DNA from 3 places in the Methylobacillus draconifructus genome. Region 1 is predicted to be linked to each of the others. Evidence: predicted binding sites of a transcription regulator. Region 1 holds the regulator's gene; each other region holds the start of a gene.
What was found. Region 1 encodes sigma-54, which starts transcription at its own class of promoters, with help from an activator protein. Its sites were predicted from a motif close to TGGCACNNTTCCTGCT; they were not measured.
Positions count from the first base shown of each region.

Region 2: the regulator sigma-54 is predicted to act here: its motif matches at 2,095-2,110, upstream of ACJSDX_RS04770 (LLM class flavin-dependent oxidoreductase).
Region 3: the regulator sigma-54 is predicted to act here: its motif matches at 1,192-1,207, upstream of ACJSDX_RS04550 (ammonium transporter).

Region 1 covers NZ_JBJQII010000004.1:91,359-99,249, forward strand. The annotation lists gene ACJSDX_RS09290 (superoxide dismutase) at 1-57, opposite strand, end outside; gene ACJSDX_RS09295 (NAD(P)/FAD-dependent oxidoreductase) at 199-1,284, opposite strand; gene ACJSDX_RS09300 (KpsF/GutQ family sugar-phosphate isomerase) at 1,413-2,411, shown strand; gene ACJSDX_RS09305 (KdsC family phosphatase) at 2,415-2,939, shown strand; gene lptC (LPS export ABC transporter periplasmic protein LptC) at 2,949-3,662, shown strand; gene lptA (lipopolysaccharide transport periplasmic protein LptA) at 3,721-4,227, shown strand; gene lptB (LPS export ABC transporter ATP-binding protein) at 4,313-5,035, shown strand; gene ACJSDX_RS09325 (RNA polymerase factor sigma-54) at 5,055-6,521, shown strand; gene hpf (ribosome hibernation-promoting factor, HPF/YfiA family) at 6,551-6,877, shown strand; gene hprK (HPr(Ser) kinase/phosphatase) at 6,987-7,891, shown strand, end outside.
Region 2 covers NZ_JBJQII010000002.1:207,276-215,166, reverse strand. The annotation lists gene ACJSDX_RS04780 (Crp/Fnr family transcriptional regulator) at 1-46, opposite strand, end outside; gene ACJSDX_RS04775 (DUF642 domain-containing protein) at 275-916, shown strand; gene ACJSDX_RS04770 (LLM class flavin-dependent oxidoreductase) at 960-1,958, opposite strand; gene ACJSDX_RS04765 (protein adenylyltransferase SelO) at 2,252-3,808, shown strand; gene ACJSDX_RS04760 (sodium:solute symporter family transporter) at 4,491-5,942, opposite strand; TPP riboswitch at 6,464-6,570, shown strand; gene ACJSDX_RS04755 (3-oxoacyl-ACP reductase) at 6,614-7,399, shown strand; gene ACJSDX_RS04750 (LLM class flavin-dependent oxidoreductase) at 7,616-7,891, shown strand, end outside.
Region 3 covers NZ_JBJQII010000002.1:155,823-163,713, reverse strand. The annotation lists gene ACJSDX_RS04560 (putative DNA modification/repair radical SAM protein) at 1-192, shown strand, start outside; gene ACJSDX_RS04555 (TIGR03915 family putative DNA repair protein) at 201-1,142, shown strand; gene ACJSDX_RS04550 (ammonium transporter) at 1,353-2,570, shown strand; gene ACJSDX_RS04545 (hypothetical protein) at 2,579-3,217, shown strand; gene efp (elongation factor P) at 3,540-4,097, opposite strand; gene earP (elongation factor P maturation arginine rhamnosyltransferase EarP) at 4,157-5,284, opposite strand; gene greB (transcription elongation factor GreB) at 5,262-5,762, opposite strand; gene ACJSDX_RS04525 (YjgN family protein) at 5,928-6,965, shown strand; gene ACJSDX_RS04520 (M48 family metallopeptidase) at 6,991-7,891, shown strand, end outside.

The sequences.
Region 1 (7,891 bases):
AATGACGGGTTCCAAGGCATCCTTGGCGTACGGTAATGGAGGGAGCTGATGCGCCATGCTTATTCCTTTTTTTGTTGGGTTGATAGGATTTGGCCGGCATTTTGCCATAAGAAGAAAATAGCTGAGGTAGAGCGAATCATTCTCGAAATCAATCAGGTGGCGGCTAGGTCGGCGCTTGATCTATATCTGCGCTGTGGGTTATTGAGGCAGGGAGAAGGGAGCCGGGTCGGTCCAGGGCGTTTCGCCGCAGATCAACGCTGCTACCAGGCTGGCGCTTGCAGGACCCATGGTCAGCCCGTAGCGGAAATGCCCGGTATTGAGGTAGAGGTTTTCCACGCCTGGGTGCGGACCGATCACGGGCAGGTTCTCGGGTGTGCCGGGGCGCAGGCCGCTCCAGTGCTTGATGATGGGGAGCGCCCCAAGTTCCGGCATCAAGGCTTCGGCCTTGGCGCGGATTTCGTCGCGGACCGCATCCGTCACGGATGGATCGAATCCGACGTCTTCCAGGGTGCTGCCGGCCAGCAGGTAGCCATCGCGGCGCGGCACCAGGTAGAAATCCTCGCGGAAAACCACGGCGCCCGGGTTGCGTTCCGGTTTGTAGAGCAGGATCTGCCCGCGCATGGGCTTGATCTGCAGCTTGCTGGCGACTTCCTTGAGGAGGTCGAAGCTCCACGCTCCCGAGGTGACGACGAAGCGGTCGGCCTCCAGCAATTCACCCGCCGTGGTACGCCACGCGGCGAGTTTGGTCACATCGGAGGAAAGCGGCATGAGCTCGGTGTGCTCCAGCAGCCGCACGTCGTTGTTCTCCAGCCATGTGCGCAGGGCATGCATGAGGCAAGGAGGGCGGACCTGGTTGACCTCGGGCAGCCACAGCGCATCTTGCCCGCTGGGAGATTGCACGCCAAAGTCTCCGGCCCTGGTCGCCTCTGCCTTGAGCTGGTAACGGTTACACCAGGTCAGCGCCGCCTCGCGGTCGAATGGCGGCAGCAGCAGGAAGCCGGAATTGAGCATTTGCGGGTCTATGCCGGTCTCGCTGAACAGGCGTGCGCAGATCTCCGTATACCGCGATGCGCCATAGTGGGTGAGGGTGTTGACGTGGTCCGAATACATCCATGGCAACAGCGGGAACATGATGCCCGTGCCTGCCCAGGAGGACTCTCCCGATGTCTGGCTTGCGATCTTGTTGCGCTCGACGATGGTGACCTTGCAGCCGCGGGAAACCAGTTCCATGGCGGTGAGGCAGCCGACGATGCCGCCGCCGGCGATCAGTACGTGCTGGCTCATGATGTGTGCTTCCGGGGGATGGGAGTATGGAGGCGGCTAGGCTGGAATAAATTAATCACGCAAAAATTATGCCGACTTTGCCGGCATATCCTTTATTCAGGGAACATTCCCTTTTATACTTGGCGCATATGGGAATTTCCAAGTTAAAGACGAGCAATAGCGCAACCGCACCACTGCAACTTGCGCGCGAGGTCTTGTCCATCGAGGCGCGGGAAGTGCAGGCATTGGCCGAGCGCCTGGATGAGAACTTCGTCAACGCAGTCGAGCTTATTTTACAATGCCGGGGCCGAGTTGTCGTGACCGGCATCGGCAAGTCCGGGCATATCGGCAACAAGATCGCCGCCACGCTGGCCAGTACCGGCACGCCGGCTTTTTTCATGCATCCCGCCGAGGCGAGCCATGGCGACCTGGGCATGATCACCCGGGATGACGTGGTGATCGCCCTGTCCAATTCCGGCGAAGCGGATGAACTGCTGGCGCTGTTGCCGCCATTGAAGCGCATCGGCGCCCCCATCATCAGTATTTCGGGCAACCGTCACTCGACCTTGTCCAAGGCGGCTGCGATTTTCCTCGACGCCCAAGTATCGCAGGAGGCCTGTCCGCTGGGGCTCGCCCCCACGGCGAGCACGACCGCAGCGCTGGCGCTGGGCGATGCCCTGGCCGTGACCTTGCTGGACCAGCGCGGGTTCTCGCGCGAGGATTTCGCATTGGCCCATCCTGGCGGCTCGATCGGGCGGCGCTTGCTGCTGCATGTGCAGGACATCATGCGCAGCGGAAACGACATCCCCGGCATACCAAGCAGCAGCAGCCTCAAGGACGGCCTGCTGGAAATGTCGCGCAAGGGGTTGGGCATGACCGCGGTGCTGGATGCGGCAGGCAAGCCGGTCGGCATATTCACGGACGGCGACCTGCGCCGGGCTTTCGAAGCCGGGATCGACATCCACGGCACCAGCATGGGCGACGTCATGCATGAACATCCGCAGGTCATTGCCCCGGAGCAACTGGCAGTCGATGCCGTGGCCTTGATGGAGCAATATTCAATAAGCAGCCTGCTGGTCGTCGACCGGCAGGGCAACCTGGTCGGCGCACTTAATATGCACGACTTACTCATGGCAAAGGTGGTTTAGAAGTTGATTTCCTTAGAAGAACGCGCAAAGCGCATCAAAATTGCAGTGTTTGACGTTGACGGTGTCCTGACCAATGGCGGCTTGATGCTGGGGGATGACGGGCTGGAATACAAGGTGTTTCATTCCCAGGACGGCCTGGGAATGAAGATGCTCAAGCATACCGGCGTCCGCATGGCCTACATCACGGGCCGCAAGTCCAATGTTGTGGTGAAGCGCGCCGAGAATACCGGCGTGCAGATCATCTACCAGGGCATAGACGACAAGCTCGAGGCTTTCAACGACTTGCTCGAGAAGCAGGGAGTGTCCGCCGAGGAGTGCCTGTTCATGGGGGACGACGTGATCGACATTCCGCCCATGCGCCGCGCCGGGCTGGCGATTACCGTGCCGCACGCGATGCCGCTGGTGAAGGAGTATGCCCATTACACCACAGAGCGCCAGGCCGGGTTCGGCGCCGTGCGCGAAGTCTGCGAACTGCTCATGAAGGCGCAAGGCACCTTCGATGCGCAAATGGCGCCTTATTTAAAGTAAATACGAGATATGCAAGGACGTAGCAATACCATCCTGTTTCCGCTTGCCGTACTCGGGCTGCTGGCCCTGATTACGCTGTGGATCGACCGCACGGTGCAGCCGCCGGAGCTGCGCGTGGATGGGACGACGCGTCACGACCCTGATTACATCCTGAACAATTTCGTCACGACCAAGACGGATGCGACAGGGTCGATCAGCCACATCCTCAAGGCTTCTGAAATGCGGCATTACCCGGACGACGACACTACCGAGCTGGAAAACCCGCATTTCACCCAGTTTGGGGTGGGCAAGCCCACCACGACGATAGAGGGCAAGCGCGGGCATGTGTCCAGCAAGGGCGATGTCGTGGAGTTCCGCGATGACGTGCGCGTGGTGCGGCCGGCGTTCGGCGACCGGCAGGAAATGACGCTGACGACGGAATACCTGCGCGTGGAGCCGGATAGCGAGATCGCGTCGACCGACCAGCCTGTGGTGATTACCCAGGGGCCAAAGAGCGTGGTGCGCGCGGTCGGGATGGTCTACGACAAGAAGAACCAGACCATCCAGCTCAACAAGCGGGTGCGCAGCCATTATGAGCGCCCGGCCGCCGGCAAGCGCACGAGCAGCAAGCCAAAAGCGGCAAGCAAGACCAAGCAGGCGGCAGCCAAGCCTGCGGCTTCCAAGAACAGCAAGACGACATCCGGTAACAGCAACAATGCCAAGCAGCCCACTAAAACCAAGTAGAACGACATTCTTCAGCGGAGACCCTATGCGCAACCTGCGTTATTCATTATTGCTTGCCATGTTGGCCGGCATGCTGTCTGCAACGGCACATGCCGAAAAGGCCGACCGGGAAAAGCCGATCGAGCTGGAGGCCGACTCCGTGCAGGTCAATGATGCCAAGAAGACCAGCACCTATACCGGCAACGTTATCCTGACCCAGGGCACGCTGGTGATCCGCGGCGACAGGCTGATCGTGCGCGAGGACAAGGAAGGCTTCCAGCACAGCACGTCCTACGGCAATCCCACCACCTTTAGGCAGAAGCGCGACGGCAAGAACGAATACATGGAGGGCAGCGCCCAGCGGATAGAGTATGATGGACGCATGGACAAGGTGCAGCTGTTTACCAAGGCATGGGTCAAGCGCGGCGAGGATATCGTGCATGGCGACTACATCATGTATGACGCCAATGCCGAATATGCGGAAGTCATCAGCGGCGGCTCGCAAGCGGCGACACCTGCAACACCCACTGGCCGAGTGCGTGCCATTATCCAGCCCAAGAAGAAACCCGCGGCAGAAACTCCCTGAGCTCGATGGCTATTGGAGGGCCTGTGCTTGATGCAGGCCGAAGCAACTGCGCTTTATAGAGACGGCATCGATAGATATTGCATAAATGAGTGAATTGATCGTAGAAAGCTTACGCAAGAAATACAAGTCTCGCACCGTGGTGCAGGATATTTCCCTGCAGCTCAACAGCGGCGAGGTGGTCGGGCTGCTCGGGCCGAACGGCGCGGGCAAGACCACCAGTTTCTACATGATGGTGGGCCTGGTGCCACTCGATGGCGGACGCATATTGCTGGACGGCAAGGACCTGAGCCGGATGCCCATCCACCAGCGCGCGCGCATGGGCCTGGCCTATCTGCCGCAGGAGCCGTCGATCTTCCGCAAGATGACCGTGACGGAAAACATCCAGGCCATCCTCGAATTGCAGAACATGACGGCCGAGCAGCAGAAGGAACAGCTTGAATCCCTGCTGCAGGAGCTCCATATCACCCATATACGCAACAACATGGCGGTAAGCCTTTCGGGCGGCGAGCGCCGCCGGGTGGAAATCGCCCGATGTCTGGCGACCAATCCCAGCTTCATCCTACTGGATGAGCCGTTTGCCGGGATCGACCCGATTGCCGTGCTGGACATCCAGAAGATCGTGCGTTTCCTGACCGAGCGCAATATCGGGGTACTGATCACGGACCATAATGTCCGTGAAACATTGGGCATATGCGATCGCGCCTACATCGTGAATGAAGGCCGCGTATTCGCATCGGGGAAGCCCAGCGAGATCATACATAACGAAAGTGTAAGAGAAGTTTACTTGGGCAAGGATTTCCGCCTGTAGTCAACGCAGAATTAGAGAGATGAAACAAAGTCTACAGCTAAAATTTTCCCAGAACCTGGCATTGACGCCGCAGTTGCAGCAGTCGATCAAGCTGTTGCAGCTGTCTTCGCAGGAACTCAACCAGGAGCTGGAGTCGCTGCTGCAGGCCAACCCCTTGCTGGAGCGCATAGACGGTCCGGACGGGGCTGCCGAGATGTCCGAAAGCTACAGTCCCGCTCCGGATGCCGCGGTCGCCGCTCCCGCCAGCGAGGCACCTGCGCCAGCCAGCGAGGAGTTGCCGCGCGTTGACGAATTCGGCGGAGGGGACGATTACTTCGAATCTTTCCAGGGCAGCAACCGCTGGGAAGAGGGCGGCGCCAACAATGACGACGACAACGACTTCAGCTTCCAGGAAGCGGTCAACCTTACCCTACGCGAGCACCTATTGAGCCAGATCAAGCTGCTGCCGTTGTCCGAACGCGACCAGACCTTGGCAATGGTGCTGGTGGACGCCATCAACGACGACGGCTACCTCGAGCAGTCGCTGGAAGAGCTGGCCGAGCTGCTGCCGGAAGAGCTCGAAATCGACCTGCTCGAACTCGAAACCGCGCTCAAGCATATCCAGAACCTGGATCCCCCTGGTATTGGCGCCCGCAACCTTGCGGAGTGCCTGGCATTGCAACTGCGCGCCCTGCCCGCAGAAACGCCTTTTGTTGATCTGGCGATCAAGGTTGCAGAGCAACACTTGCCTTTGCTGGCGAGCCGCGATTACACGCGCCTGCGCAAGCTGCTGCATTGCGACGACGACGTCCTGAAAACGGTGCAGCAGCTGGTGATCCAGCTCAACCCGCGCCCGGGCGGCGAGTTCAGCCATATCACCTCGGACCACTACATCCAGCACGAAATCGTGGTGAAGAAGGTCAAGGGTATCTGGATCGCCAGCCTCAATGACGAAGTGGTGCCCAAGCTACGCATCAACCAGCTTTATGCCGGCATCCTGAAACGTAATCGCGATAGCTCCAGTCAATACCTCATGAGCCAGATGCAGGAAGCGAAATGGATGATCAAGAACATCCAGCAGCGTTTTTCCACCATCCTGCGCGTGTCGCAGGCGATTGTGGACAGGCAGCGCAACTTCTTCGAGCATGGCGAAGTCGCCATGCGTCCGCTGGTGCTGCGCGAGATCGCCGACGAGTTGGGCCTGCATGAATCCACCGTGTCGCGCGTGACGACGCGAAAGTACATGCTCACACCGCGCGGCGTGTACGAGTTGAAGTATTTCTTCGGCAGCCATGTTGCGACGGAGTCTGGCGGTGCTTGCTCCGCCACGGCGATCCGCGCGTTGATCAAGCAGATGGTGAGCGAGGAAAACCCGAAGAAGCCGCTGTCTGACAACCAGATTACCGACATCCTCGGCAAACAAGGCATAGTTGTTGCAAGAAGAACCATAGCGAAATACCGCGAGTCTCTACAGATACCCGCGGCCAACCAGCGCAAGTCGCTTTGATTTGCGCGTTTTCAAGTAAGGAGAGCGTTATGAATTTGCACCTGACCGGACATCACCTCGACGTTACCCCAGCCCTGCGCGAATATGTGCAGTCCAAGCTGGCCCGACTCAGCAATCACTTTGACCATGTGATTGACCTCAAGGTCACGCTGAGCGTGGAGAAACTGGTGCAAAAGGCGGAAGCCACCCTGCATGTGCCGGGCAACGACCTGCACGCGGAATGCGGGGCGGAAAGCATGTACAGCGCGATTGACTCGCTGGCGGACAAGCTGGACCGCCAGGTAGTGAAGCATAAGGAAAAAGTCAGCAACCACAACCAGGCATCCGGAGGTCTGAAGCACCAGGCGGTCGAGTAACCTCCTCGTGAAATGCTGCAAAAGAGTGCCAAGTCTGTTTTTCATGCATGGATTTGGCGCTCTTGCAGCATATCCTTCCGCTTGTTCATTCCCAAGGTATTAAGCACACATGGCTGAAATCAGTGTTACCCAGCTTTACAAGGATACGCGCCGCAAGCTCAAGCTGAAATGGGTAGCAGGGTTAGCCGGCGGCGATAACCCCCTGACCAGTGAAACCGTGACCAAGCCATCCCTGGCGCTGGTTGGTCACCTGAATTTCGTGCATCCCAACCGAGTGCAGGTGCTGGGGTGCGCAGAGATGGATTATTTGCGCAGCCTCAAGGCGCGAGAATTGTTCCAGGCCATCAAAAACCTGTTCTCAGCCGACTTGGCGGCCATCATCGTGGCCAATGGCGAAGAAGCGCCGGACGAACTGGTGGCCGCCTCCGACGAGTTCAGCACCCCATTGTTTACCTCCCCCTTGCGCAGCCCCGGCCTCATGGATGTATTGAGCCACTATCTTGCCCAGGCCGTGGCGGTATCGGAAAGCCTGCACGGCGTGTTCATGGAAGTGCAGGGCTTCGGCCTCATGATCAAGGGCACCCCGGCGATCGGCAAGAGCGAGCTGGCGCTGGAGCTGATCTCGCGTGGGCACCGCCTGGTGGCGGATGATATCGTCGATTTCTACCGTATCGCCCCTGACCGGCTCGAAGGGCGTTGCCCGCCGTTGCTGCAGGATTTCCTCGAGGTGCGTGGATTGGGCGTACTCAATATCCGCGCCTTGTTCGGCGACAACGCCGTCAAGCCGACCAAGCCGCTCGACTTGATCGTGCAACTGGAAATGGCCGATACCATGGTGCCGCTGGACCGGCTCAAGATCAAATCCCAGCATGAAAAAATCCTTGAGGTCAAAATTCCCAAGGTCGTGATCCCGGTGGCCGCCGGGCGCAATATCGCCGTGCTGGTGGAGGTGGCCGTGCGCAACCACATGCTGCTGCTGCGCGGCATCAACGGCACCAAGCAGTTCATGCAGCG
Region 2 (7,891 bases), on a different contig from region 1:
GCGCGTTGATCAAGGTATTGCCATGCGGGCTGAACGGAATGTCCATTTGGCCTCCAAGCAGGTGCTGCAATGCAGTATATGCCGATCGATCCGGCTTGGAAGGGCCAATTGCCGTGTATTAGTCCGATTGGGCTAATTTTCCTATAAATCATCAAGTTATGTGCGCTAGCGCACAGTAAGGCACATGGTTGCCATGCATGCTCGGTCCACCTGGCGCTCATAGCCGGGCAAACGTACTTTTCTTAAAGCAAATGACGATGAGAAGGAAGAGAAAATGAATAAACTGACTATGGCGATTTGTGGGGCGCTACTGGCTGCAAGCAGCGGGGTGAATGCAGCGAACATCGTGGTGAACGGGGGCTTCGAGGCTGATGCCATCTCGGGTTCCTGGGAACAGTTGCCTGCGGTGACTGGCTGGAGCTCGGACGGCGTGTTCGAAATACAGCGCGGCAGCGATCATGGCGGTTGGCCCGCATTCAATACTGCATTCGAAGGGGAACAGTACCTGGAGCTGAACTCGACCAACCTGACCTCGATCTGGCAGGACCTGACAACGACTTCCGGCGGTTTGTACAACCTCAGCTTTGCCTATTCCGGCCGCTCGGATACTCCAGGCGACCTGAACAGCGCATTGGAAGTGTATTGGGGCGGGAGCCAGGTGGTGGCAACCTCGGTCACCTCGCATAGCGGATGGGTGGAGTACCACTTCACCAACCTGCTGGCCTCCGATAGCCTGACCACTTTGAAGTTCGTCTCGATAGAGCCGCAGAATGCGCCTTCGTACGGTTCATTCCTGGATGGCGTGGTGGTCACTGCCGTGCCCGAACCCAGCACCTACGGCATGCTGGCGCTGGGCCTGGGCGTGATGGGCCTGATCAGCAGGCGCAGACGCCAGCACCAACATCCTCTCTACTAAAATACATTTCTTCTCAATGGGCCAGGCCGACGCCTGGCCTTTTTCATTCCGCCGCCAGCTTGTCGCGGATGGCGGCCACGGCCCGGTACGACTGCAGCCTGACCGCTTGGTCGAATACATGGCCGGTCACCATCAATTCGTCGGGCGCAAGGTCATTGAGCAATTTCCTCAAGCCGGCTTCCACGGTGGCGGCGGAGCCGACCAGCGAACAGGCCAGCATGCGTTCCACGCCGATTTTCTCGGCAGGCGTCCAGTATTGCTCGATGTCGTCCACCGGCGGCGGCAATTGTCCCGGTGTGCCGCGGTGGAGGTTGGTGAAGCCTTGCTGCTGGGAGCTGAACCAGTAGCGCGCTTCTTCATCGGTGTCGGCGACCAGCATATTGGCCGTGACCATGAAGTAGGGCTTGTCCAGCGAGGCGGAGGGCTGGAAGTTGCGGCGGTAAGTGTCCAGCGCCTGCAACAGGAAGGTGGGGGCAAAGTGCGAGGCAAACGCGAATGGCAAGCCATGGGCTGCGGCAAATTGGGCTCCGTAGAGGCTGGAGCCCAGTATCCAGATGGGGATGGTCAGCCCTGCGCCGGGCACCGCCCTGATGCCTTGGCCCGGCTGTGGCAAGGCGAAGTAGTCCTGCAGTTCGGCCACCAGTTCGGGGAAATCCTCACCATGCGCATGCAGGTTGCGCCGCAAGGCACGCGCGGTAGCCATGTCGCTGCCAGGTGCGCGGCCCAGCCCGAGGTCGATGCGCCCCGGGTAAAGCGATTCCAGCGTGCCGAATTGCTCCGCGATCGCCAGCGGGGCATGGTTGGGCAGCATGATGCCGCCCGCGCCGACGCGTATGGTCTTGGTGTGGCCGGCGACATGGCCAATGACGACGGCAGTCGCCGCGCTGGCGATGCCCGGCATGTTATGGTGCTCCGCCAGCCAGAAACGCCGGTAGCCTGACTCTTCCCCAACTTGCGCCAGTTCAATGGAGTTGTTGAAGGCCTGCGCGGGCGTGCTGCCCTGCACGATGGGGCAGAGGTCGAGGATGGAAAATGGAATCATCGCTTGCAAGTGTCGTTCATCAGGATGTTGTGGAAGACAGGTGTTTGCCCTTGAGGTTCGGTGCAAGCCCGATTATGCACCGGCCTCAACAATTTCTGTGGGTAACTTTGTGGGCATGATGGGCATTGAATAAATAAGCCGCTGTTATGCCATGCATAAATTGATCCTGCTTGTTTTTTAAGCATCTGCCAATTTAATTTATCTCACGGGAGAACATACAATACGGGACGCTGTCATTCCTATATACCTTCCCTGCTTCTTGAACCTTATTGATCGGCCCCCATACTTTGACCATGCTTACTTTTGATAACCGTTTCTTGCGAGAGCTGCCGGGCGACCCGGAAACCAGCAACCAGTTGCGCCAGGTATATGGCGCCTGTTGGTCCAGGGTGATGCCGACTTCGGTGTCTGCGCCCAGGCTGCTCGCCTATTCGCCCGAGATGCTGCAAACGCTGGGGCTGAGCGAGGAGGAGATCAAGTCGCCGGCGTGGGTAAGCGCGCTGGGCGGCAACGGCCTGATTCCAGGCATGGAGCCCTATGCCATGTGTTACGGCGGGCACCAGTTCGGCAACTGGGCGGGGCAGCTGGGGGATGGACGGGCCATCAGCCTGGGCGAGGTGGTCACTCCCCAAGGCCAGCGCTGGGAACTGCAGCTCAAGGGCGCGGGCGTGACGCCGTATTCGCGCATGGCGGACGGGCGCGCAGTGCTGCGCTCCTCGGTGCGCGAATTCCTCTGCAGCGAGGCCATGTACCACCTCGGCATCCCCACGACACGCGCCCTGAGCCTGGTGCAGACCGGCGACGTCGTGATCCGCGACATGTTCTACAACGGCAACCCACAGGCGGAAAAGGGCGCGATCGTCTGCCGGGTGTCGCCTTCGTTCATCCGCTTTGGCAATTTCGAGATTTTCGCCATGCGCGACGACAGGGAAACCTTGCAAACGCTGGTGGATTTCACCATCGACCGCGATTTTCCCGAACTGAAGGATTACCCGGAAGAAGAGCGGTTTGCAGAATGGTTCGCCATCGTCTGCGTGCGCACCGCGCGCCTGATCGCGCAATGGATGCGCGTGGGCTTCGTGCACGGCGTGATGAACACCGACAATATGTCCATCCTCGGCCTGACCATCGATTACGGCCCGTACGGCTGGGTGGACAATTTCGACCCGGGCTGGACCCCCAACACCACCGACGCGGCAGGCCGCCGCTATTGCTTCGGCCGCCAGCCCGACATCGCGCGCTGGAACCTGGAGCGCCTGGCGCAGGCGCTATATGCCTTGAAGCCAGAACGCGAGATCTACGACGAAGGCCTCATGCTTTACGACCAGGCTTACAACAAAGAGTGGGGCGCCGTGCTGGCGGTCAAGTTCGGCTTCAGTGCATGGCGCGACGACTATGAGCCCTTGCTCAATGAAGTGTTCGGCCTCATGACCCAGGCCGAGATCGACATGACCGAGTTTTTCCGCAAGCTGGCTTTGGTGGATGCCGCTCAGCCCGACTTGGCCGTATTGCAGAGCGCAGCCTACAGTCCGGCATTGTGGGAAACCTTCAAGCCCAGGTTCGGCGACTGGCTCAAGCTATACGCCCAGGCGACGATCGCGGACGGGCGCGACCCTGCCGAGCGGCGCGAGGCCATGAACCGGGCCAATCCGCGTTACGTGCTGCGCAACTACCTTGCCCAGCAGGCCATAGACCTGGCCGACGCGGGCGATACCAGCATGATAGAAGAGCTGCTGGACGTGCTGCGCAAGCCTTATGACGAGCAGCCGGGCAAGGAACGTTTTGCCGGCCTGCGGCCGGATTGGGCCAGGCACAAGGCAGGGTGTTCCATGCTGTCTTGCAGTTCTTGATTCAAGATTCCGCCATAGGCCATTTGTCTCCAATAATCAAGGGCGAGCGCAGCGAAGCCAAGTCGCTGTGGTTTTTCCTCCCCGTCTGGCTGCGCCGAGTAGCACAGCTTTTAATGGATTAAGGACTGGCGTCTGTCTGAGCGCAGCGAGTTCAGCCAGTCCCCATTAAAAGCGAGCAACGCAGGTTGCCCGGAACGTAGTGTAGGGACGCAGACAATCGGGTCGCCTTTTCTTTCACCTATTTCTTTTGGCGAAACAAAAGAAATAGGTTCGCCCGACGGGGCGAAACCCATCCTCTCGTCAATCACAATATGGATGAAGACTAAAAACCGTGAAGTTCGGTGGGTCTGGGGCTTGGATAATGAGTTAAGCAAACATGGTCTTGCCCCTTATCGCAAACCATTGAATCGTTGCCTTTCGCTTGTCAGCGAGTTACTTTCATTTGCTTCGCCAAATAAAAGTAACCAAAGCAAAGGCGACCCCGGAGTCTGCGCCGGGAGCAAGCTCCCGGTCCCCTGCGTTGCTCAATCTGTCTGGGAGCTTGCTGAACTCGCTGCGCTCAGACAGACGCAAGCTCTTTTTCCAGACAGATCTGCGCTACTCGGCGCAGCCAGACGGGGAATTCAAAATCAAACCCACACTTGGCATCGCTGCGCTCGCCCTTTTGGTTGGCTAGCTGACTTTAGAGTTGTTCCCGGTCCAGCCTGCGGCTTGCATGTGCCAGCGCGGCAAGTTCGAAGTGTTGTTTGCGTCGCTTGATCAAGCGGGTGAGGGCGATCACCGCGACAGGCGTCAATGCGGCCAGCAGGAAGGCTTCGAGCAGGTGGGTGGCGGGCTGGTCCGGCATGGGGAACATGAACAGTCCGGCCGCCAAGCCCGCTACCGTCCCGGTCACGGCCTCCGTGCCTGTATGCGAGCGGCTGAACAGGCCGAAGAACACGGGAAATGCCGCGGCGGCGCATAGCAGGTCCGCCAGCAGGAACAGGTAGAGCACGCTGTAGCCTTGCGCGGCGACAATCAGCACGGGTATTGCAACCAGCAGCACCAGCCAGCGCGACAGGCGCATCAGGCTGGCGGCGCTGCGCTTCGGCATCACCCGGCCGATGTCCACTGCCACGATGCTCGAAATGGCGCTGATGGCCGTGTCCGCGCTGCACATCACCAGCGAGATGCCGAGCGGAATCAGGGCGACGGCCAGCCAGAGCGGGATATTGGGCATGACCACGCTGAACAAGGCCACCGAGCTGTCGCCATCCGGTGTCGTCGCCATGAAGGCCAGCCCGAAAAGGCCCATGATGAAGATGAAGGGCACGACCAGCAGGCCGCCGAGCAGGAAGCCGTTGCGCATGGTGGGAATGTCCTTGGCGGAGTAGATGCGCTGCCAGTTGCCCTGGTGGAAGATGCCGGTGAGCAGGATGGCGACGAAGAAGGTCAGCCCGGCCTTGATGCCGCCGATATCCTCAAGGTTGATCAGCTGCGGCGCGGTTTGCTGCAGCTTTTCCGCGACCGGGGCAATGCCGCCGGTGGCCTGCCAGCCGATGAAGACCAGCGCCGCCAGCAACGGGATGATGATGACGATCTGCACCTTGTCGGTAAAGATGGAGGCGCGCAGGCCGCCGTAAGTGGTGTAGAGCAGGGTGAAGCCGAGCACGATGGCGGCGGTGGCCCAGAGCGGCACGGGCGCCAGCAGTGTCACCATCTTGGCGATGGCCGTGATCTCGGCGCTCATGGCGATGAACAGGTAGAACAGCATGATGGTCAGCGCGAGCAGGTACATGGGCTTGCCGTAGCGCGCCGCCAGGAACTCGGTGAGGGAGTGGCCGTTGGGCATCAGCTCGCGCATGCGCTTGCCGAGCGGGATCATGGCGATGCGCGGCGACATCGCGCCGATGGCGTAGCCGATCACGGCGGTCAGGCCGCCCCAGGTCGCCGCCTGCGCGGGCGAGAACAATATCCATGCGCCCAGCGACGAAGCCAGCAAGGTCATGATGCTGGCCAGCGTGCCCTGGCTGTTGCGCGCGACGATGTATTCTTCAAGGTTGCCGCGGAACCTGCGCGAATAGGCCATGCCGGCGATGGCGAAAACGGCGGCGAAAAAGACTAGCCAGGCGAGGGCGGCTTGCGTACTGAGCATTGTGTGGTGACTCCTATAATCGACGAACGGCAAGGAGTACGCCCATATGCGTGATTTCCTTCCCTTCGCCAGCATGATCTGGATCAAGTAAAGAGCCTGTTCACGATATTTTCATGGTTCCCGCAATTCAGCAAAAAAACGCAATCAAGACGTCTGCCGTAGGCCATGCTGATTGCCTGGTCAAGGCAGGCAACGCCGAGTGCGATTTTTTGCTGAATTGCCCACAGGGTTGCTTCGCCTCAAAAGTGTATGCTGCGTTGCAAATCCTCGCAGGGCAATCAGCCCTGCTGTGGTTTGCGCCTTGCATCCACATCTGATGCAAAGCAACGGGAACGATGAAAATATCGTGAACAGGCTCTAAGGGTCATGGCAATTGCCATTTCTCAGCCGCAAGCGGCTCCCCTAGGATTGAAACGGCAAAATTAAGGTGTTGCCGTTTCGCTGCCAGATTATAACGATTTTCATGGTGATTTTCACATGGTGCCGGATGTGAATTCTTTATATTCCATGCTATGGTTCTGTCTTTCGGCACGGGGTGCCCTGTTGCAGTATCTGCTTCAGGGCTGAGACCACACCCGTAATACCTGATCCAGATCATACTGGCGGAGGAATGCCTGTCGCAGCTTGTTTGCTGCGCATTCCTTTGCCATGAAAAATTGCAAAGGAATCGCATGGGCAATCCATCTTCACCGCTACTCCCGATTCAAGAACAACTCGTGCTCGTCACCGGCGCAGGCCGTGGGCTGGGCCGGCATATCGCCCGCGCTTTCCTCGATCAGGGAGCGAGCGTGGTCGTGAACTATCTGCATAGCGCGGACGCTGCTGCGGCCTTGGCGGACGAAGCGCCGGGGCGGGCCCTGGCAATCCGGGCGGACGTGAGCGACGCCGACGCCGTGCGGGCGATGGCGGAGCAGGCGCAAGCGCATTTCGGCAAGGCGATCACCACGGTGGTCAACAACGCCCTGCCCGACTTCAGGTTCAACGGCGATGCGCGGGCGCATGCGCATGATCTCGGCTGGGAAGGGTTGCAGCAGCAATTCGAGGGCGTGGTGCGCGGCGCGCTCAATACCGTACAGGCCTGCTTGCCCGGCATGCTTGCGCAGGGATGGGGGCGGGTGGTCAATATCGGCACCAACCTGTTCCAGAACCCGGTGGTGCCCTACCACGACTACACCGCCGCCAAGGCGGCGCTGCTTTCCCTGACGCGCACCTTGGCGCAGGACCTGGGGCCTGGTGGCATCACCGTCAACATGGTGTCGGGCGGCCTGCTGCGCACCACTGACGCTTCTGCCGCCACGCCGGATGCCGTGTTCGACCTGATTGCCGCGAGCACGCCATTGCGCCGCGTCACCACGCCGGAAGAGTTCGCCGACGCGGTGCTGTTCTTCGCCTCGCCCTGGTCGCGCGCGGTGACGGGGCAAAACCTGGTGGTGGATGGCGGCCTGGTCAAGAATTAGAGCCTGTTCACGATCATTTCATAGGGCAGGCTTTTAGCAGCTGAAAAGCTTCCTGGCATTGTTGCCCTGCCTTGCCGTACCAGTTGTACTGTCTGCGGCAGGGCGCCTAGCCAGGATCGCTACGCCAAGCTTTGTTAGCCGCTCTTGATCGCACATGCTATCCGCTGACTCAGCGCCTGCCATTCCTGAATTCACTAAAGAGGCTCTTGTTTTGCCATGATGCACATCAACCTGTTCCTGTTCGGCTGCGGCCACCACAACGCGGCCTGGCGCCACCCGGATTCCCAGGTCGAGCGGCTGGGCGATATCCGCTATTACGAGGAAATGGCGCAACTGGCCGAGCGCGGCAAGCTGGATGCCGTGTTCTTTGCCGACGGCCACGCCACCAACAACATCACCGACGGTCCGCGCTGGTTCCTCGAACCGGTGACCATGCTCACGGCCATCAGCCGCGCCACCCGGCACATCGGCTTGGTGAGCACCATTTCCAGC
Region 3 (7,891 bases), on a different contig from region 1:
ATCCTGGCAGCTCGCCGCGTGCGTGCAGTGCGGCTGGACGACCTGGTGCGCATGCATGCCCCGATCAACCGCATGCTGCCGTTTATCCAGTTGCCGGACCATCATCCCGGCACGACGCTGGATGCAGCGGGTTTACCTGCGTGGCTCAAGAATATTCATGCAGCCCCGCAACAACTTGGATTGTTTATGTAGGGTGATGCATGCATAACGTTTATCTCAAGGATGAAACCGACATCGAGGGCTGGCGCGCCGCGGCGCGGCGGCTGATTGCCCAAGGCGTTGCCCCACAGGAAGTTGACTGGTACGTGAGGCCGGCTGCTCATGATGTGTTTCAGGAAGATTTTCTGGCGATGGCGGATGATGCAGCGAACCCGGATAGCAATCAGTCTTGCGTTACTGTCCAGGGAAAAGCCGATATTGTGCCGCCAGCCATGTCAGACGGGCAGCCCGCCAACAGCGTGCGCCTGATGGTGCCGCGCCAATTCGTCGAACTGGTGCGCCCGGTAATCCTGCACCGGGTGCCGGAGCGCTTTGGCTTGCTCTACCGGGTGTTATGGCGCTTGCAGCGGGAGCGTGGCCTGATGAGGCTGGCAGGGGATGCCGATATTGCCCGCCTGAATTCCATGGTCAAGGCAGTGCGGCGCGATATGCACAAAATGACGGCATTCGTCCGTTTCCGGGAAGTCATGGTGGAGGGGAGGCCGCGCTATCTGGCCTGGTTCGAGCCGGAGCACCACATCATGGCGGCAATCGCGCCTTTCTTCATCGGGCGTTTTGCCGCGATGGACTGGACCATCATGAGCCCGCGCATGGGCATGCGCTGGGACGGCAACAGGCTGCATTTCCTGCCAGGGGGCAAGCCAGAGGCGCTGCCCGCAGAGGATGCCGGCGAAGCGTTGTGGCTGAGCTACTACCGGCATATCTTCAATCCGGCGCGCCTCAAGCTCAAGGCCATGCAGAAGGAAATGCCGAAAAAATATTGGCATAACCTGCCTGAGGCAGGGCTGATTACCGCGTTGGTCGCAGGCGCTGGAACGCGCACGCAGGCGATGCTGGAAAGGGTGCCCGAGCCGCCCAGGCGCAAGATTATCGGCTATCAGCGAAAGTCGCGGTGTCTGGATATCGCTAGCGGAAACGAATAACGGCATTCAGCATGCGATAGAGAGCCGATAAAGCAGCAAATGTCGTGGCTGGCATTTTTCGTGCTTTTGCTCGGGTAACCCGCAAACCGCGAACAACCATAAGAAGCCGCCATGCAAATATTCCTGTTCCCACTATCCGCTTTTTTCTGCCTTTACTTTCTTGGTCTCCCAGCAGTATCCGCAGGCGATGGCTCATCCCAGGCGCAGGCCATGGATAGCGTGTGGGTGGCGATTTCCGGCGCGCTGGTATTCATGATGCAGGCGGGGTTCGCCATGCTGGAGAGCGGCATGGCGCGCGCCAAGAACGCCGTGAATGTGATGATGAAGAACTATATGGATCTGGCGGTCGGGGCGTTGTTGTTCTGGCTGGTGGGATACGGCCTGATGTTCGGCGGCAACCCCAGCGGCTGGATCGGCACGGACCATTTTGCCTTGGCCTACGGCGACGACTGGAGCGCCAGCATGCTGTTTTTCCAGTTGATGTTCGCGGCGACGGCAGCGACCATCGTGAGCGGCGCCATGGCCGAGCGCACGAGTTTCGTCGCCTACCTGCTGGGGGCTTGCGGCATCATGGCCTTGATCTACCCGGTATTCGGCAGCTGGGCCTGGAATGAGCATGGCTGGCTCAGGCAGATGGGCTTCATCGATTTTGCCGGCTCCACAGTGGTGCATTCGGTCGGGGCATGGTGCGCGTTGGCGGGCATCATGGTGCTTGGCCCCAGGCTGGGGCGTTTCGGCAGCAAGGGCGAGGTGCACATGATCCCGGGGCATAACCTCAGCCTGGTGGCGATGGGCGGCTTCCTGCTCTGGTTCGGCTGGTTCGGCTTCAACGGCGGCAGCACGCTGGCGGCAGGCGCCGAGATCGGCCCGATTCTCTTGAATACGCATATGGCCGGCGCCGCAGGCGCGGTGGGCGCATTGCTGACTGCGCTGGCCATGCGCCAGCCGGTGCTGATGGCCTTCGTGGTCAACGGCAGCCTGGGCGGTCTGGTGGCGATTACGGCAGGTTGCGCCAGTATGGATGTGCCATATGCGGTACTGACCGGTTTCATGGGCGGGATCGTCACGATGTTCGGGGTATGGGCGCTGGAAAAATTAAGGCTGGATGACGTGGTGGGCGCGGTGGCCGTGCATGGCTTCAGCGGCGTATGGGGCACGATTGCGGCCGGCTTGTTCCTCAAGGGCAATATGTTCGACCTCAACCAGGTCATCGTGCAGCTGATCGGGGTGGCCGTGGCTTTTGTCTGGGTCTTCCTCAGCGCGTTGCTGATGTACGGGTTGCTGGCGCGCACGATCGGCTTACGCGTCAGCACCATGCACGAACAGCGCGGGCTGGACATCACGGAGCATGGCGAGGTGGGCTATCCCGAGTTCAACCGCGATGCCGCCTACCAGCGCGAACATGTTCAGCAACTCAACCGGCTCTGAGTCGATCTATGGATATCGTGTTACGCCGCCGCGCAATCCTTACCGGGCTCAGGCCATTCCTCAGCGATGAGGAGTTGCTGCCTGCGGTGGCGTTATGGGAGCGAGAGTATGCCGGGCAGCCAGTATTTGCCCTGAGCGGGTTCATCGCGAAATGCTGCACACGGCCGGCGCTCAAGGCGCAACGCGGCCAGATGCTGCGTGCCGTGATCGGCGCCATGGAGTTGCCGGAGAGACAATTGCTGTCGGACCCGGGCGCCCGGGAGGGCGATGCGGAAACGGCGCAACGCACGACAAGCTTGAGCGCAGATGATAAAACCAGTATGTTCGCCGTCCTGCTCCAAGCCATGCTATTGCTTATTGAGCCTGCATTGCAGGGTGCGGTTCGCAACCGCCTGTTGCAACAGCTCGACAAGCAAAAGTTTGAAGGCGTGCGCCAACAGGTATTGCAGGAGTGGCTGGCAGGCCATAATGCCACGCTGACCCACAGCTACAGCCTCGACCTGCTGCGGTCGTTCATCAACCAAGCTTATGTCGCGATGTGCGAAGCCCTGGGGCCGGTCAAGGCTGACCAGCTATTGGCGCAGGCGATCCGCCAGGCCGAGATACAAGGGTATCACCTGAGTTTTCGGGTGCATGATTTGTTGTAAGAGCCTGTTCACGATCTTTTCATAGGGTACGTTGCCCCGGCAGGGTAGGCGATGCAAGGCGCAAACCGCAGACGTGCTGATTGCCCGGCGAGGATTTGCAACGCAGCAGCGGCTGCGCTGCCGGGGCAATCCGAAGGGCATGGCCCCAACACGTGCCCGCTCTGCGTTGCAGTCCTTGGCAAGGCAATGAGCATTACCTGCGGACTGTGCCTTGATCGGACGTGCTTTGATGCCATGCGTGCCCTATGAAAAGATCGTGAACAGGCTCTAGAGCTAATAAAAAAGGGAGCAATTGCTCCCTGTTCAATGCAATCAATCGCTCTTACTTCACGCGGTTCTTGTATTCCAATGTGCGGGTATCGATTTCGATCTTGTCGCCGATGTCACAGAACAACGGCACTGGCAATTCGAAGCCGGTGTTGATCTTGGCCGGCTTCATCACCTTGCCGGAGGTGTCGCCCTTGACGGCCGGCTCGGTGTAGGTGATTTCGCGTACGACGGAGTTCGGCAGCTCGACGGAGATGGGCTTGCCGTTGTAGAACACCACTTCGCACTCCATGCCGTCTTCCAGGAACTTGAGCGCGTCTTCCATGGTTTCAGCTTCAACTTCGTACTGGTTGTATTCCGCGTCCATGAACACGTACATGGGGTCGGCGAAATAGGAGTAGGTCACTTCCTTCTTTTCCAGCACCACCACGTCGAACTTGTCATCGGCCTTGTATACCGCTTCGCTCGGGGACTCGGTGAGCAGATTCTTGAATTTCATCTTGACCACGGAGGAGTTGCGGCCCGATTTGCTGTATTCGGCCTTCAGCACGACCATGGGATCGTTGCCTACCATAAATACGTTGCCTACGCGAAGTTCCTGAGCTGTTTTCATGTGATGTCCTGGGACTTAAAAAGGGTAAAGTGTAAAAAGTCGCGCATTATACCCGAAAATCAAAAAAATTTCTTACAGTAAATCACCAGCTTAGCGGCCAAGCCGGTTTCTTTTGCACATGCCTGGGCATAGTTCTGCGCCTGCCGCTGCCAGCCAGGCAGGGCGGTGAGCAGCGCTTGCCAGGCTGAGGAAGTGAAGCCATACCGATTCCAAGCGCGATGGGCCGCCATGATGTGTACAGTCAAGTCTGACGGACTATCTTGACAATAGCGTTGCAGGAAGGCCTCCAGCTTGGCGAGGTGGGCATCCTCCGCTTGCAGATAGGGCTGCCAGATCATGGGCTTGCCTGCCCATAGTGCCCTGACCCAGCTGTCCTCGCCGCGCACGAAGTTGAGGTCGCAAGCCCAGAGCAATTGGTCATAGCGGTCCTGCGGGAGAAATGGGATGGTGGCGATCCTGAGCCCGCCTTGATTTTCCCGTTTTTCCAGCCAACGCATGGCATGGTCGGCGACAGGGCCGTGGGGAATAATGCAGAGGACCGGTTTATCCGCTTCCTTCATGGCATCCAGCAACGAGTCCACCGGCGCATGCGGGTAGCAGAACAGGCTGACGGTATAGGCATGCTGCGGCATGATGCCCAGGCTCTGCCAGAAGGCTGCCTGCAAGGCCGGGCTCTGCTGGAAGCGCGTGCGTTCTGCCAGCAGGCGGCCTTCGCGCAGCAATCCGCCGGAGGCCGGGCTGAACCCGGGAAAGAAGAAGTGCTTGGTCAAGCCAAGCTGCGGGTGCGGGGAAGGCCGGGCGTGAAAGTCGTCCACCCATTGTTCCGCGCTCAAGTATTCCAGATTGACCCACACCGGCCGGGCATCCTGCATGGCGTGCAGGTAGGGTTCCGGCAACGCGCAGCCGAATGCCTCGATCACGACATCGGCAACATCCACTTGCGGGAATGGCGCAGTCCAGTGGCGGATTTCCACCCCAGAGGTTTCCTGCGACGCCAGTGCCGGGTCCAATCCCTGGACCAGCTTGGCGGCGGTTTGGGGCCGGTCTATCCACAGCCTGACTTTTATCCCATGCTCGTGCGCCAATTGCCTGGCCAGACGCCAGCAGACGCCGATGTCGCCGTAGTTGTCGACGATGCTGCAAAAGATGTCCCAGCGCATGGCTTCAGTCAGCCTTGTCTGGCGCATGGTAGCTCACGTCGACGACCTCGAAGCTTTCTTCCCCGGCCGGCGTCTCCACGCGGATCACGTCTCCGGGCTGCTTGCCGAGCAACGCGCGGGCGAGCGGCGATATCCAGCTGATATAGCCCTTGCCCGGCTCGAGTTCGTCCTGGCCGACGATACGGTAATGATGCTCGCTGTCCTTGTCGATGGAGTAGAGCTCGACCCAGGCGCCGAAATAGATTTTCTCCAGGTCCTGCTGCTGCGCCGGGTCCACGACCACGGCAATGTCCATGCGCTTCATGAGGAAGCGCAGGCGGGAGTCGATCTGGCGCAGGCGCTTCTTGCCGTAGATGTAATCGCCGTTCTCGCTGCGGTCGCCGTTGCCCGCCGCCCAGGCGACATCGCTGACGACCTTGGGGCGCTCGATTTTGTAGAGTTGCTCGAACTCGTCCTTGAGCCGCGCGTAGCCTTCCGGCGTGATGTAGTTTTTCTTGTCTGCCATAGGCTCGCAAATTAGGCGGCAAGGCGCCGTCTGTCAAGCGAGCAGGCGTGAAAAGCCGTAGCCCATTGCATGAGCATGAGCTTTGGGGGTAAGCTCGACCCTGCCTTGCATGCAAGGCGGGCATCATCAATTTATATAACAGCAACAATAAATTAAGGGAGTTTCATGATGAGTGGGGAGCAAAAAACGCCTGTCGTGTTCACAGGCAGGACGGGCGAGTATTTCGGCATCTGGATCGTCAACCTGCTGTTGAGCATCCTGACATTGGGTATTTATTCCGCCTGGGCCAAGGTGAGGCGCAAGAAATACTTCTACCAGCATACCTTCATCGACGGCGTCGCCTTCGACTATCACGCTTCGCCGGTCGCCATCCTCAAAGGGCGCTTTCTCGCTTTCGGCTTGTTCGTCCTGTATTCGATCAGCGCCGAGATTTCTCCCGTATTGTCCGGCGTGTTCATCATCGCCTTTATTATCTTCCTGCCCTGGATCATTGTGCGCTCGTTGACCTTCAATGCGCGCAATTCCAGCTATCGCGGCTTGCGCTTCGATTTCAAGGGTAGGCTATGGGACGCAGTGCTGTATTACATCCTGCTGCCGATCCTGATGGTGCTGACGCTGGGCCTGCTGTACCCCTTCATTTCCCAGCGGCGCAACCGCTTCCTGGCCGAAGGGCACCGCTTCGGCAGGAGCCCCTTCACTGCCGGATTCAAAGTGAAGGACTTTTACTTCGCATACCTGAAAGCCTTATTGCTGCTGGTGGGGCTTTTATTGGCGGCAGGGCTTTCCATCGGTTTGCTGAACGTCAACAACACCGACGCCTGGGCTCGGGAGAGCATGCAGCAAGCCATCGTGCCCTTGATATTCATCTACCTGCTGATCCTGACCGTTTGCGGGGTCTTCCTGCGCGCGCGTTTGCTCAACCTGGTCTGGAACGGCACGCGCGTCGAGCATGTCGGGTTCAGCGCCAACCTGCGCTCGCGCGACCTGGTCTGGCTCTATGCGACCAACCTGCTGCTGATCGTGCTTTCGCTCGGCTTGCTGACGCCATGGGCGCAAATCCGCACCATGCGCTACCATGCCGAGCGCCTGAGCTTGGTGGGCGAGACCGATTTTGCGCATTTCGTCGGCGAGAAAAAGGCGGAAGTCAAGGCCGCGGGCGAGGAAATCGGCGAAATGTTCGATGTCGAGCTTGCCCTGGGATAATTCCAGGAACACACATTGGCCTGTCATGCGCGTTTTTGAAGCGGATTATTTCGACGGCATCACTGCCGATGCCAAGCCGGTGCTGGTGACGCTTGAAGCGCAGCACCTGAGCTTTGGCATCGGCGGCGAACCCGAGCGTTTCTTGCTCGCGGCAATCCGGCCGCAGGCACCGGTGGGCAGCGCCAGGCGCGTCATCGAGCTGCCGGACGGCGGCCGCCTGGAAACGCGGGACTATGCCGCTTTCGACAGCTTGCGCCTGCCTGCGGGCAACCGTTTCTGGCGCCTGCTGCATTTCATTGAAAACCACCTGGCATGGGTGCTGCTCGCATTGTTGCTGGCCGTGCTTGCCGGCTGGGGAATGATACGCTACGGCGTGCCGCTGGCCGCGGAGCAGGTGGCGCGCATGGTGCCTGCGGGCACGGAATCCGGCCTGGGGGAACAGGTACTCAAGGCCATGGACCACAAGTACGGCTATTTCAAGCCGACCAGGCTGAAGCCCGAACGCCGGAAGGCCTTGGAACAGGCCTTGGCTGCATTCTGCGCCCGCCAGGAGAGTTGCCCGCCCCATCGGCTGGAATTCCGACGCGGCGGCGACATCGGCGCCAATGCCATGGCGCTGCCGGGCGGCATCATCGTGGTCACCGACGAGCTGGTGGCGTTGAGCCGCAGCGACGACCAGGTGCTGGCCGTGCTCGCGCACGAACTGGGGCATGTGCAGCGGCGCCACTCCCTGCGCCACGCCTTGCAGGCCACATTGTCGGGATTGGTGCTGGTGGCGCTGACCGGCGATTTCGACACGCTGGCCTCCGGCCTGCCGGCCGTGCTGTTGCAGCTCAATTACTCCCGCAGCATGGAAACCGAGGCCGATGCCTACGCCCTGGCAGCATTGCGTCAGGCCTGTATTCCTCCCAGTGCGTTTGCGGAAA